2 regions of the Serratia sp. TSO36 genome follow, and region 1 is predicted to be linked to the other one. Evidence: predicted binding sites of a transcription regulator. Region 1 holds the regulator's gene; the other holds the start of a gene.

What was found. The regulator Fur, encoded in region 1, represses iron uptake genes when iron is present. The targets are predictions, from matches to a motif close to ATAATAATGAGAACNACTATCAA.
Region 2: the regulator Fur is predicted to act here: its motif matches at 4,258-4,280, upstream of sodA (superoxide dismutase [Mn]).

The regions. Positions count from the first base shown of each region.
Region 1 covers NZ_JBJZOU010000009.1:247,936-255,334, reverse strand. Annotated here, with positions in the region: gene pgm (phosphoglucomutase (alpha-D-glucose-1,6-bisphosphate-dependent)) at 1-1,021, opposite strand, end outside; gene seqA (replication initiation negative regulator SeqA) at 1,098-1,640, opposite strand; gene ybfF (esterase) at 1,865-2,638, shown strand; gene ybfE (LexA regulated protein) at 2,895-3,182, shown strand; gene fldA (flavodoxin FldA) at 3,447-3,986, shown strand; gene fur (ferric iron uptake transcriptional regulator) at 4,316-4,762, shown strand; gene ACK3CV_RS06500 (beta-N-acetylhexosaminidase) at 5,010-7,399, opposite strand, start outside.
Region 2 covers NZ_JBJZOU010000002.1:89,472-96,870, forward strand. Annotated here, with positions in the region: gene ACK3CV_RS00735 (class I SAM-dependent methyltransferase) at 1-631, opposite strand, end outside; gene yiiM (6-hydroxyaminopurine reductase) at 733-1,404, opposite strand; gene ACK3CV_RS00745 (methyl-accepting chemotaxis protein) at 1,504-3,432, opposite strand; gene sodA (superoxide dismutase [Mn]) at 3,559-4,179, opposite strand; gene fdnG (formate dehydrogenase-N subunit alpha) at 4,595-7,399, shown strand, end outside.

The sequences.
Region 1 (7,399 bases):
CGCCCCACTGCGGGCGATGTTGGAACAGGTAGTTGATGGCTACCGCCAGATAGTGGTTCGGGTTCATCAGGCCTTTCGGCGTGACAATGCCGTGGCGGTCGTAATCCGGATCGTTGGCGAACGCCAGATCGAATTTGTCGCGCAGCGCCAGCAGGCCAGCCATCGCCGACTCGGACGAGCAGTCCATGCGGATGATGCCGTCGTGATCCAGGTGCATAAAGCGGAAGGTCTGATCGATGGAATCGTTCACCAGCGTCAGATCCAGCTTGTAGTGTTCCGCCACGCGCTGCCAATAGGCGATGCCGGAGCCGCCGAGCGGATCCACGCCCAGCTTCAGGCCGGCGCGTTGAATGGCCGGCATGTCGACCACCTCAACCAGGCCTTCGACATAAGGCTGCACCAGGTCTTTGGCGTGCAGGTGGCCGCTGTTCCAGGCCTTGTCCAGCGACTGGCGCTGAACGCCTTTCAGCTGCTGCGCCAGCAGTTCGTTGGCGCGCTTCTCGATCACCGACGTCAGGTTGGTGTCAGCCGGGCCGCCGTTCGGCGGATTGTATTTGATGCCGCCGTCTTCCGGCGGGTTGTGGGACGGCGTAATGACGATGCCGTCGGCCTGCGCGCCGCCGCGGCGGTTGTGACACAGAATGGCGTGCGATACCGCCGGCGTTGGCGTGAAACCGTTATTTTCCTGCACGATCACATCGACGCCGTTGGCGGTCAGCACTTCCAGCACGGAAATGAAGGCCGGCTCAGACAGCGCATGGGTATCTTTGCCCACGTAGCACGGGCCGGTGGTGCCCTGCTGATGACGAACTTCGGCGATCGCCTGAGCGATGGCGAGGATGTGCGCTTCGTTGAAGCTGTGGCGCTGCGCGCTGCCGCGGTGGCCGGAGGTGCCAAACTTCACCGCGTGTGCGGCATTGCCGGCTTCAGGTTGCAGCACATAGTACTGCGACGTCAGCTGGGCTACGTTGATCAGATCGCTTTGGCGGGCGGGCTGCCCGGCACGTGGATTATTCGCCATCGACATATCTCCCTCATCCCTGTCGGTGACCGGGCAATACGTCGCGCACGGCCAGCATGACGGGCTGTTCGCTAAATTAGACGGTACCGCAAACTTTCTCGATCAGTTCCGCCGGGAACTGCATCGCCTGCATGATGTGTTCGATCATGCTGCGTTTGCGGCCGGTATTGGTATTGGTGATCACCCAGTAAGGGGTGCCCGGTACATGCTTCGGCTTGGTATGCGTGCCGTTGGCCAGCAGGGTCTGCTGATCGCCGGCGAAATAGGTGCGGGTACGGCCGGTCAACGCCTCGGTGGCGGCGGCGAAACCGGCGGCATCGAGGGTGTACAGCGTGGACAGCACCAGCATGAAACGGTTGACCGCTTTGTTCTGCTCGGCGTATTCATCCGATAACAGCAGCTCACGCATGGCGCGCACGCGATCGCGCGGACGCTGCGCCGGCGCCGCTTTTTCCAGCTCGACGGACTGCGGGGCACTGGCGGCAGGCAACGCGCGCACCGGCTGCCCGGCGGTGAATTTCAACATGCGGCGTAAAATATCGGACGCGCTTTCACCGATGTGTTGCGTGTGGCTGGCAATATAACGGTAAAGCTCTTCGTCGACTTCAATAGTTTTCATCTTTATCCAATACTGTTTTTTCTACTTAGAACCTGAAGCCAGATCCTGCATTCAAGCCATGGGATTATAAGGTTAAAAGCGCTGGGGCGAACACAACAATGTGCCTCCGGACGGCAAATGCAGACTAATACCTATAGCCGGCACTGCCAAGCCCGCGCCGCGAAAATTCCGCATGATTCATCGTGCGATTCAATCATGATACCCTAATCTGAATCTCTCTCAGTATGAACTTCGCCATGAAATTACATTATCAACTGCTGGCCGCCGAGTCAGACGCGCTGCCGGTGCTGCTGATCCACGGGCTGTTCGGCAATCTGGACAACCTGGGCGTGCTGGCGCGCGATCTGCATAAACAGCACACGGTGATCAAGGTAGATCTACGCAATCACGGCCTCTCCCCGCGCGCCGACGACATGAACTACCCCGCCATGGCGCAGGATCTGCTGGCGCTGCTCGACGAACTGCAGCTGGAGAAAGCGATCGTCATCGGCCATTCGATGGGCGGCAAAGCGGCGATGGCGCTGACCGCCATCGCGCCCGAGCGCGTCGCCAGGCTGATCGTTATCGACGTCGCGCCGGTGAATTACCAGACCCGCCGCCACGACGAGATTTTCGCCGCGCTGAAGGCCGTCAGCGCCGCCGGCATCACCCAGCGCCAGGCGGCCGCCGAGCTGATGCGCGACTACCTGCAGGAAGAAGGCGTGATCCAGTTCCTGCTGAAGTCCTTCCACAACGGCGAATGGCGCTTCAACCTGCCGGTGCTGATCGCACGCTACGAAGACATCACCGGCTGGCAGGAAGTCCCGGCCTGGCCGCACCCGACCCTGTTCATTCGCGGCGGCCTGTCGCCGTATGTGCAGGACAGCTATCGTGCGGACATCGCCCGCCAGTTCCCGCAGGCTCGCGCGCACGTCGTCGCCGGCACCGGCCATTGGGTGCACGCCGAAAAACCGGAAGCGGTGCTGCGCGCCATCCACCGTTTCCTCGACGAAGCCTGAAAAACACGCTTTCCTGGCGAAAAAACGCGCTAAAGATAACGGCTTAGCGCGTTTAGCCCGCAGTTAGGCATTGTCGCCGCTCCATCTGCTGGGGTAATATGGCGCGCTATAATTTTGCCGCCGCGCCAGCGCGTTCGCGAACGCCGGTTCGGGGGTGAATTTGGGTTAGGGTTTATTGGCCCGAAGTGTGTTAACCGATGCCTCCGGAAGCGTGCGAGCGCTTTTTGATGCAAACTCCCTTGCAGTACCGCTACCTATGGCAAAAGAACAAACGGATCGCACGACGCTGGATCTGTTCGCAGATGAACGCCGTCCGGGGCGCCCGAAAACCAACCCGCTCTCCCGCGATGAACAGCTTAGAATCAATAAGCGCAATCAGTTACGGCGCGATAAAGTGCGTGGATTGCGGCGCGTAGAGCTGAAAATCAACGCGGATGCGGTGGACGCCCTGAACAAACTGGCGGAACAGCGCAACATCAGCCGCAGCGAACTCATCGAGCAGATGCTGTTGGCACAACTGGCGGAAGAACAGCCGGAACATTGATCTCTTCGGCCGCACGCGCGGCGCGGCGTTAAGGACAACGCCGGATCGACCACGCTTTTCTTCATTCTCCGGCATCGCATAAATGCGATAAAACCCCGGCGCCACTTTCTGGCATGATACGCATTTACCGGCTAGAGACTGCGCCTGTCGGCGCCCGCCCCGGAGGCGAAAGGCTCTTGCCATGGCATCATTTTAATCGGCGTCAGCGGCGGCAGTGCCGGCGTCGAGTAATGCAATTACTTGAATTTAAAGGTTATACGCGATATGGCTACTGTAGGCATTTTCTTTGGCAGCGACACTGGCAATACCGAAAACATTGCCAAAATGATCCAGAAAATTCTCCAGAAACAGTTTGGCGACGACGTCTCTGAAGTGCATGACATCGCTAAAAGCAGCAAAGAAGACCTGGAAGGGTTCGATATCCTGCTGCTGGGTATCCCGACCTGGTACTACGGTGAAGCGCAGTGTGACTGGGATGATTTCTTCCCGACGCTGGAAGAAGTCGACTTCAACGGCAAACTGGTGGCGCTGTTCGGCTGCGGCGACCAGGAAGACTACGCGGAATACTTCTGTGACGCGATGGGCACCATCCGCGACATCATCGAACCGCGCGGCGCGGCCATCGTGGGCCACTGGCCGACCAAAGGCTACCACTTCGAGGCCTCCAAAGGCCTGGCGGACGACAATCACTTCATCGGTCTGGCGATCGACGAAGATCGTCAGCCGGAGCTGACCAACGAGCGCGTGGACGCCTGGGTCAAACAGATCGTCGAAGAGCTGAGCCTGGCCGATATCGTCGGCTAAGCCCCGGCACTGGCGAAAGGTTGAACAAAGGCCCTGTAAAGTGCATAGTGTGCCCACAGGGCCGTCATCGGCAGCAGGGATTGCTGCGATAGAAGCTACAGATTTGTAACTTCCCACCCCGTCACGGTAGACTGAGATATCGGTTTATCCCATCCATCAAGGCGTTGCATGCAAAACATGCAATAGTGCAATTATATCTTTGTTAACAACCGGCGGTTTCTATTTAGTACAACCGGTTCTATAATGAGACGCATTAACTCTTTGTGCCGACCGATGCCACAGGCGAGTACGCCTCAACTTGATTAGCATAGTAACAGGACTGAATTCGCATGACCGACAACAACATCGCACTGAAGAAGGCCGGCTTAAAAGTCACGCTTCCGCGACTCAAAATCCTGGAAGTACTGCAAAATCCGGAATGCCATCACGTCAGTGCGGAAGATTTGTACAAAAAACTGATTGATATGGGCGAAGAGATCGGGCTGGCAACGGTTTATCGCGTACTGAACCAGTTTGACGATGCGGGCATTGTGACACGTCACAATTTCGAAGGCGGCAAGTCCGTGTTCGAGCTGACCCAACAGCATCACCACGATCACCTGATTTGCCTGGACTGCGGCAAAGTGATCGAATTCAGCGACGAATCCATCGAAGTTCGCCAGCGTGATATCGCCAAGCAGCACGGCATCAAGCTCACCAACCACAGCCTGTACCTGTACGGCCACTGCGAAACCGGTGACTGTCGTGAAGACGAAACGCTGCACGACAAGAAATAAGCCTGACCGGCTATGAAAAACCGCCTCACACCGAGGCGGTTTTTTTATGCCCGCCGTGCAACGGGCAAAAAAATCCCCGGACAAGCCGGGGAAAATCATGTCATGAAATATCACAATTGCAGCGGCACTGCGACTCCACGTACTACTCTCACTTCAACGTCCGCCCCGCGCCGACACGCGCGAAGGCAGATGCATTCCCCCTTCGTTATACGGCCTGCCGCCGGGGCAGCAGGCCGTTGCACTGGGCTTAAACCTTCTCGGCACGGCTGTAGCGTTTACCGTCCGGGCTGACCGAACGCACCTGAACGTCACCGGAAACCGCCGGTTTGGCCTTGGCGTCATAGCGCTGCCACTGCTTGCCGCCGTCGGTGGAATACTCGATGCCCAATCCCGGCAGCGCGATATTCGCCTCCAGCTTGCCGCCCGCTACGCGCGCGCCCGGCACCGGCAGACGGTAAGCGACGCCGCCTTTGTCCAGCTTGGCCAGTTCACGCTGGCCCAGAATATTGGCGAAGCGCAGCCAGTCTTTCTCCAGCGCCTTGGTATCGACAAAGTGGGTTTCCCCGCCTTTGTATTCGCGGCCGGCGCGATAGTCCTGCTCCCAACCGGCGCGGTACCAGGCGCGTTCCGCCACCGACAGCGCGCGTGGGAAGATCATGTATTCCATCTGCGGATCGGTGCGCTGGGTTTCGCTCCACAGCTGAGCGGACAGCCCGTAGGCGCCCGGCCACGGCTTGTCGCTCTTGGCGCTGAAGGGGTTGCCGTCGCGGTCGACCGAGGTTTCCGCGTTCTGCGGCATGTTGTCCGGCGCGAAGCTGAACACCTTGCGCTCGTCGCTGAAGCGGGTGCCCCAGTAGTAACCTCGCTCGTCCGGGTTCACCTCATAAGGGAAGTCCATATAGACGTAGTCCGGGTTGGAAACCACCACTTCATACCCTTTGTTGGCCCAGTCGTTGACGCTATCGAAACCGCCCCAGTACAGGGTATCCCAGAAGTTGACGCCCACGCGCGAGGTGGCGAACGCCTTCGCGCTCTCGGCGTCTTTCAGGCCGTCCTGCCAGGCCTGCATTCTGTCGATGCCGTGCGCCTTCACCAGCTTGCTGACCTCTTGGCCGAAGTAGCTCGGCAGGTGCTCCATGTCGGCCACCTTGCCTTCTTTGATCATCGTCTGGCACACCTGCGACTTGGCCCACGGCTTGTCTTCGTTGCTCTGATCGATGATGCCTTTGCCCGGTTCCGGTTTCGCCTTGTCGGTGTAGCCGGCGCCCAGGCGAATGTTTTTCGCTTCGTCGCCGCCGAAGTGCCAGGTCTTGATCGGCTGGCCGGCTTCTTTATGCATCTGGGCGATCTCGCCGATCACCTTGTCGACAAAGCGCTGGGAAGAGTCCAGGCACGGGTTCAGGTAGCTCTGGCGGTTAAAGAACTGCACGGAGGTGGTGTTGGAGGTATCGGTCGGATCCACCAGGCGGAATTCGTTGGCCTCCTGCTCTTTCCCGGCGGCATGCAGCTTTTTATAGCGCGCTTCCATCGAGACCACCGCGGCGCGGGCGTGCGCCGGCATGTCGATCTCCGGGATCACTTCAATCTGGCGCGCCTGGGCGTATTTGATGATGTCGATATAGTCCTGACGGCTGAAGAAGCCGCCGTAGACGTCCGGCCCCTGGCCGTACTGCGGCAGCAGGCAGGTGGTTTCGCTCAGATCGTGGCAGCGCTGGCCGCCGACGTCCGTCAGCTCAGGCAAACCGGGGATCTCGATGCGCCAGCCTTCGTCATCGCTCAGGTGGAAGTGGAATTTGTTGAGCTTGTAGGCCGCCATCTGATCCAGCAGGCGCAGCACCGCGTCCTTCTTATGGAAGTTGCGCGCCACGTCGAGGAAAATGCCGCGATACTCGAAGCGCGGCGCATCGCTGGCGTCCAGCGTGGCGATCTTGCCGCTGCCGTCGCTCGGCACTAACGACAGGATCGACTGCAGCCCGTAGAACACCCCGGCCTGATCGAAACCGATCACTCGCGCCTCTTTCTTGCCGATTTTCAACTCATAGGCGCCTGACACCGCCATCGCGCCTTTAAACTTGCCCGGCTGAATGTCGGTCTTGATCGGATAGCCGTTGGCCTGAACCGGCACGCCCAGCAGCGCAAAGCGCTGGTTGACGGCGTCCGCCGCCGGCTTGACCAGCGTGCTCAGATCCGGTGCCACGCCGTTACGCAGATCGGCGTCCTGCGCGTGTACTTTCACCTGCATCGGCGTCGGCACGATCTGGCCGCGCAGCGCGCCGGCAGGCAGCGTCTGCAGATCGGCATTGCTGACAAAGCGCGAAGCCGGCGTCATCAGAATGTTTTTGTCGTCCTTGGTGCGCTTCCACTGGTCGCCGGTGAACGGCGCCACGAACTGATCCAGATTTTCGGTATCGGTATTCGCCAGCATTTTCGGCTTGGCGTCGCCGGACGTGGCATACCAGCGCGGCAGGAAGTCGTTTCTGAACAGCTGCCAGTATTCGGCCACCACTGGAATTTCCACCGCCTTACCGGCCGGGAAACCGCTGAATTTGGCGGTCGGCTCCAGCTTGTACAGATCGCCGGTGAGGTGAGCTATCTTGAACTGATCGTTGTCCACCCGCAGGGTCTGGCGCGGGCTGT
Region 2 (7,399 bases), on a different contig from region 1:
TTGAACGCACCCGGTTGTAGATCACGTCCTCCACCGCGCCGCGGTGGCTCAACATAAAGACCTGCTCCTGCAGCGGTTCAAAGCCTTTGAACGGGAAGAGCTTGCGCCATTCGCCGGTATAGAAACGCGGCGCATCGCCTTCGTGGCGATCGACGATCTGATTCAGTTTACGCACCCAGCCGACGCGCGCATCGCGCATGTTCCACACCAGACCGAGTTTGCCGCCGGGTTTGAGAATGCGCCGGATCTCCGCCAGCGCCTGCGGCGTGGCGAACCAGTGGAAGGATTGGGCGCACACTACCGCATCGACCGACTCGTCCGGCAACGGGATCGCCTCGGCGGTGCCCGCCAGCGTCTTCACCTGCGGCAGCGCCGCCGACAGTTTTTCCAGCATTTGCGGCACCGGTTCGACGGCGATCGCCTGAGCGCCGGTTTCCAGCAGGCGCGGGGTGAACTTGCCGGTGCCGGCGCCGAGATCGATGACCGTCATGCCGGCGTGCAGGCCGATAGTCTCGCGCAGCCAGGCGGCGATTTCCGGCGGATAATCCGGCCGGCCTTTCATATAGCGATCGGCATTGGCCTGATAGCCCTCGGCGGCGGCGTGATGAATCGAATGGGTCGGGGTGGCCATTACCTGGCTCCTGGCTGAAAAACACGCGGCTACAGTATAGGCGGAAGAACAGGGTTAACGCGGCATTCGGCGCACGTTTTTCATCTTTTCCGCCCGCGCTTTCAACGGCCGAGCAGGCGGCGGTTGAAGTCCTCAAGGTGCCCTTCGGCAAGCCGCGTGAGCATGGTCTTGCTCCAGCTGGCGGAGAGGCCGGCGACCGCCAACAGGCGGCGATACTGTTCCACGTCGAACGGCATATGCCAGGCGATGGCGATGGCTTCGGCCACCGACACATCGCTGTTGCGCGCCGCCAGCGCCAGCGGACGATCGCCGCTGACCACGCCCGGCGACACCACCCGATACAGCCAGCCGCAGCGGCCGCTTTGCTGCATCAGCACCGAAATGTCCTCGATGGCGAAGTGATAATTGAGCTTGAAGCACGGCGAGCGCGGCTGGGTGACCTGGATCAGCGCCTCGCCCCAGCGGAAAATGTCTCCCATAAACACATTGTGTTCGGTCAGCCCTTCGGTGGAGATATTCTCGCCGAAGGCCGGGGCGCAAAATTGCTCGGCCTGCGCCGGAAACTGCGCGCGCCAGTGGGCGTAATGCTCGCGCGGGTAGTGGCACAGCGCGCGGTCCGGCCCGCCGTGATAGCTTTTTTCCGCCTGCTCGTCGCCTTCCAGGCCGAGCGGCGTGAGCCGGATGGCGCCATCCACCTGGCGTTTGGCGATGGCGCTGGGGCGCCCGCCTTCATAGGGTTGGATGCTGCCGATGTAAACGTCTGGGTGATGCATGTGCGCCTCCGTGTCTCGCGTCGAAGGCTCAGCATAGCCTGAGTTGCGCCGGGGGGACATAACAACCCGCCCGAAAATCCTCGGGCGGGCGGCGGGGCGTCAGAAGGTGGTCCAGTTCTCTTCCGCAGCGGCGTTGGTGGCTGCGGGTTTTACCGCCGGCGCTTTCGGCGCGGCGGCTTTCACGGCGGCGGGTTCGTTCTGCTCCGCCAAACGGAACACCGAGACGCTCTGCAGCAGCATGTCGGCCTGTTCTTCCAGCGAATCGGCGGCGGCGGCGGACTCTTCCACCAGCGCGGCGTTCTGCTGGGTGGTGTGGTCCATCTCGACTATCGCCTGGCCAATCTGGGCGATGCCTCGCGTCTGCTCATCGGAAGCGGCGGCGATTTCAGCCATGATGTCGCGCACGTGGGTGACCGAGCGGACGATCTGTTCCATGGTGTTGCCGGTGCTTTCCACCAGCTCGGTGCCGGTTTTCACCCGGCTGACCGATTCGGCGATCAGCCCTTCGATCTCCTTGGCCGCCTGGGCGCTGCGGCTCGCCAGGCTGCGCACTTCGCTGGCGACCACCGAGAAGCCGCGGCCCTGTTCGCCGGCGCGCGCCGCTTCCACCGCGGCGTTGAGCGCCAGGATATTGGTTTGGAAGGCAATGCCGTTGATCAGGGTGGTAATTTCGGCGATACGCTGCGAACTGCTGGAAATATCGCGCATGGTGCTGACCACGTTTTCCACCAGCTTGCCGCCCTGCTGCGCGGTCTGCGAGGCATCGGTGGCCAGCTGATTGGCGTGATGGGCGTTGTCGGCGTTCTGTTTCACCGTGGCGGTCAGTTGTTCCATGCTGGCGGCGGTTTCCTCGACCGCCGCCGCCTGCTGTTCGGTGCGTGAGGAGAGGTCGGTGTTGCCGGCGGCAATTTCCGCCGAGGCGGTGGAGACCTGGCTGACCCCCATCTGGATCTTCTCAATCATGGTGCGCAGGTTTTGGCTCATCGCCGCCACCGCGTTCAGCAGCTGCCCCAGCTCGTCGCGGCGGGTGCTGGTCTGCGCCTGGCGCAGGTCGCCGCCGGCGATGCGTTCCGCCATGGCCAGCGTGCTGTGCAGCGGACGGGTGATCTGCAGGGTGATGCGCCAGGCGATAAGCACCCCGGCGATGATGGCGATCAGCGTGGTGATGCCCATCTGCAGCTGCGCCAGATTGATATCATTGTGGGTCTGCGCCAGCTCGTCCTGCATAAAGGCGTTCACCAGCATGCCGATCGCCTGCGCGCGTTCGCCGAGCCGCCGGCTGATCTGCTGCTCGTGCTCATAGGCAGGCAGGTAGGCCGCGATGCGGTTTTTGTAATCGTCCAGCGCGGCCAGCAGCGGTTGCAGCTGCGGGCGCTGCGCGTCGCTGACCCGGCGGCTCAAGGCACTGGCCGCGTCGCGCGCGTCATCGATGGCCGCCATCAGCGGGGCTTCGGTTTCCTTGTTCAGGCTCAGCAGCAGGCCGCGCGCGCCGTAGCGCACCTGGGTCAGCTTCTGGTTCAGCTGGATAAAGGCCAACTGCAGATCGCCGTTGGTCAGCTGGCGCTCCACCTGGCTCAGGCTGGCCTGCACTTCCGACATGTTCCAGCTCTGGCGCACCGCGTCTTTCGCCGTGACCGCCTGTTCAAACTCTTTTTGCTGCTGCTGATATTCCCCGATCAGCGTCACCAGACGCTGCAGATCCTTGCGGCTTTGGGCGTCCCAGTCCAGCGCCTGCCCGTGGTCTATCAGTTTGACGGCGTTTTCAATATTGGTGCGGTTGTTCTGAATATACTCTGGCCGGTAGGTCTGGCCGTACATGGCGCGGTTGTATTTGGCCTGGTTGATCTCTTCGTTCAGCCGGTTGCTGAAGTCGATGCGATCGGCGCGTGATTCGATGATATGCAGATATTGCGCCCCGGTGCCGGCGATGATGACCGCTAACAGCAGCAACAGTGCGAAGCCGAGACCGAGCTTTTTACCTACGGTGAGATGAGTGAACTTTCCTGCCAATGCTTGCAATGCCGCCATAGCGTTTTTTCCTTCTCCGGGCGAACGTCAATTGAACAAATCATCGGCAAGACGTGGTCAAACTTTAGCGGATTTCAGGCAAAAAAATACCCGCCGGTGGCGGGCATCTTCATCAACGGGGGCGAATTACTTCTTCGCGGCGAAGCGTGCGGCGGCTTCATCCCAGTTGACCACGTTCCAGAACGCCTTGATGTAGTCAGGACGTTTGTTCTGATATTTCAGGTAGTAAGCGTGTTCCCACACGTCCAGGCCGATGATTGGGAAACCGGAAGCGCCGGCGACCGCTTCGCCCATCAGCGGGCTGTCCTGGTTAGCGGTAGACACCACGGCCAGTTTGCCGTCTTTCAGCACCAGCCAGGCCCAACCGGAACCGAAGCGGGTGGCAGCGGCTTTCTCGAACTCTTCCTGGAATTTCTCAACGCTGCCGAAATCGCGCTCGATGGCTGCTTTCAGATCGCCGCCCAGCGTGGTGCCGGTTTTCAGGTTTTTCCAGAAGAAGCTGTGGTTGGCGTGGCCGCCGGCGTTGTTGCGCATGAAGGTGCGTTTGTCGGCAGGCACTTTATCCAGATCCTGGATCAGCTCTTCAACGCTGTATTTGGCCAGCTCAGGGTAGGCTTCCAGCACGGTGTTGGCGTTGTTGACGTAGGTCTGATGGTGTTTGGTGTGATGGATTTCCATCGTCTGCTTGTCGAAATGCGGTTCCAGTGCGTCGTAAGCGTACGGCAGGGATGGCAGTGAATAACTCATAATCATCATCTCCAGTGGTGTATGGGCGGCGCAAAGCGTGAGCACCGCGTAAGCAGTCGGATCATTATAGTTAATTAAATGATATTGAAAATGATTATCAATGCCCTGTGAACTGTGTGGTTAACGATCAAATCGCTGCGCTAACCTACTGATAGAAGAAGGGGCGGATGGCTGCGTGAAGCCGTCGCCCCGGCGCGCGGGTTACTCTCTATACTGTAGGGAGCGCCAACGCCGAAATGTATCGAAATGTGCCAAAGCGTTCACTGAATGAGCACGAGTGTGTAACAACCACAAGCACGCTGTGGTAATATGGCCGGCGTTCGTAGCAAGCATAACAACAGTGACATTCGCGTTTGCCGCGCTAGCGGGCAGGCGCTTTTGAACAATGTGACAATCGAGAGTAAAGGAGACCCCCATGCAGGTCAGCAGAAGGCAGTTCTTTAAGATCTGCGCTGGCGGTATGGCAGGAACGACGGTGGCCGCGCTGGGCTTTGCCCCCGAAGTGGCGTTGGCGGAAACCCGGCAGTACAAACTGCTGCGCGCCCGCGAGACCCGTAATACCTGTACGTATTGTTCCGTCGGCTGTGGGCTGTTGATGTACAGCCTTGGTGATGGCGCCAAAAACGCCAAAGAAAGCATTTTCCATATCGAAGGGGATCCGGATCATCCGGTAAACCGCGGCGCGCTTTGCCCGAAAGGCGCCGGCCTGGTTGACTTCATCCACAGCGAAAGCCGCCTCAAGTACCCGGAATACCGGGCGCCAGGATCGGACAAATGGCAACGCATCAGCTGGGACGACGCCTTTACCCGCATCGCCAAGCTGGTGAAAGAAGACCGCGACGCCAACTTCATCAAAACCAACGATCAGGGCGTTACCGTCAACCGTTGGCTGACCACCGGCATGCTGTGCGCCTCGGCCGCCAGCAACGAAACCGGTTTTCTGTCGCAAAAATTTAGTCGCGCTCTCGGCATGCTTGCCGTAGACAACCAGGCGCGTGTCTGACACGGACCAACGGTAGCAAGTCTTGCTCCAACATTTGGTCGCGGTGCGATGACCAACCACTGGGTTGATATCAAGAACGCGAATTTGATTATCGTCATGGGCGGTAATGCGGCGGAAGCGCATCCGGTGGGGTTCCGCTGGGCGATGGAAGCCAAAATACACAACAATGCCAAGCTGATCGTGATCGATCCGCGCTTTACCCGAACCGCATCGGTGGCGGACTTCTACACGCCGATCCGCTCCGGGACCGACATCGCTTTCCTGTCGGGCGTGTTGCTGTATCTGATGACCAACAACAAGTTTAACCGCGAGTACGTCGAGGCCTACACCAACGCCAGCCTGCTGGTGCGGGAAGATTTTGCCTTCGAAGACGGCTTGTTCAGCGGCTACGACGCGGAAAACCGCAAGTACGACAAAACCACCTGGAACTACCAGTTCGACGAGAACGGCTTCGCCAAGCGCGACGTCACGCTGCAGGATCCGCGCTGCGTGTGGAACATGCTGAAACAGCACGTGAGCCGCTACACGCCTGACGTGGTGACCAACATCTGCGGCACGCCGAAGGACGATTTCCTCAAGGTGTGCGAATACATCGCCGAAACCTGCGTCGCGGATAAAACCGCTTCGTTCCTGTACGCCCTGGGCTGGACTCAGCACTCGGTCGGCGCGCAGAACATCCGCACCATGGCGATGATCCAGCTGCTGCTCGGCAACATGGGCATGGCGGGCGGCGGCGTCAACGCGCTGCGCGGCCACTCCAACATTCAGGGTCTGACCGATCTCGGCCTGCTGTCGCAGAGCCTGCCGGGCTACCTGACGCTGCCGTCGGAGAAACAGACCGATCTCGACACCTACCTGAAGGCCAATACGCCGAAGGCGCTGCTGCCGGGCCAGGTGAACTACTGGGGCAACTACCCGAAATTCTTCGTCAGCATGATGAAGACCTTCTACGGCGACAAGGCGCAGAAGGACAACAGCTGGGGCTTTGACTGGTTGCCGAAGTGGGACAAAGGCTACGACGTGCTGCAGTACTTCGAGATGATGGCGCAGGGCAAGGTCAACGGCTACTTCTGCCAGGGCTTTAACCCGGTGGCGTCGTTCCCGAACAAAAACAAGGTGGTGGCTTCGCTGTCCAAGCTGAAGTTCCTGGTGACCATCGATCCGTTGAACACCGAGACCTCCAACTTCTGGCAGAACCACGGCGAGTTCAACGAGGTGGATCCTGCGCAGATCCAGACCGAAGTGTTCCGCCTGCCGTCCACCTGCTTCGCCGAAGAGAACGGCTCGATCGTCAACTCCGGCCGCTGGCTGCAGTGGCACTGGAAAGGCGCGGACGCCCCGGGCGAAGCGCTGAACGACGGCGAGATCCTGGCGGGCATCTTCAGCCGCCTGCGCGAGATGTATGCGCGCGACGGCGGTGCGGTGCCGGAACAGGTGCTGAACATGACCTGGGACTACCTGACGCCGGACAACCCGGCGCCGGAAGAGGTGGCGCAGGAAAACAACGGCAAGGCGCTGGCGGATCTGCTGGATGCCGACGGCAAGGTGCTGGTGAAAAAAGGCGAGCTGCTCAGCTCGTTCGCGCAGCTGCGCGACGACGGCACCACCGCCAGCGGCTGCTGGATCTTCGCCGGCAGCTGGACGCCGGCCGGCAACCAGATGGCGCGGCGCGACAACGCCGATCCGTCCGGCCTCGGCAATACGCTGGGCTGGGCCTGGGCATGGCCGCTCAACCGCCGCATCCTGTATAACCGCGCCTCGGCGGATCCGCAGGGTAAACCGTGGGATCCGAAACGCCAGCTGCTGGAGTGGGACGGCGCCAAGTGGGTCGGGGCCGATATCCCGGACTACAGCACCGCCGCGCCGGGCAGCGACGTCGGGCCGTTCATCATGCAGCCGGAAGGCATGGGCCGCCTGTTCGCCACCGACAAGATGGCGGAAGGGCCGTTCCCTGAACACTACGAGCCGTTCGAAACGCCGCTCGGCACCAACCCGCTGCACCCGAACGTGGTGTCCAACCCGGCGGCGCGCGTGTTCAAGGACGATCTGGCGGCGATGGGCAAATCCGACAAGTTCCCGTACGTCGGTACCACCTATCGTCTGACCGAGCACTTCCACTACTGGACCAAGCACGCGTTGCTGAACGCCATCGCGCAGCCTGAGCAGTTTGTGGAGATCGGCGAGAAGCTGGCGGAGAAAAAAGGCATCAAGCACGGC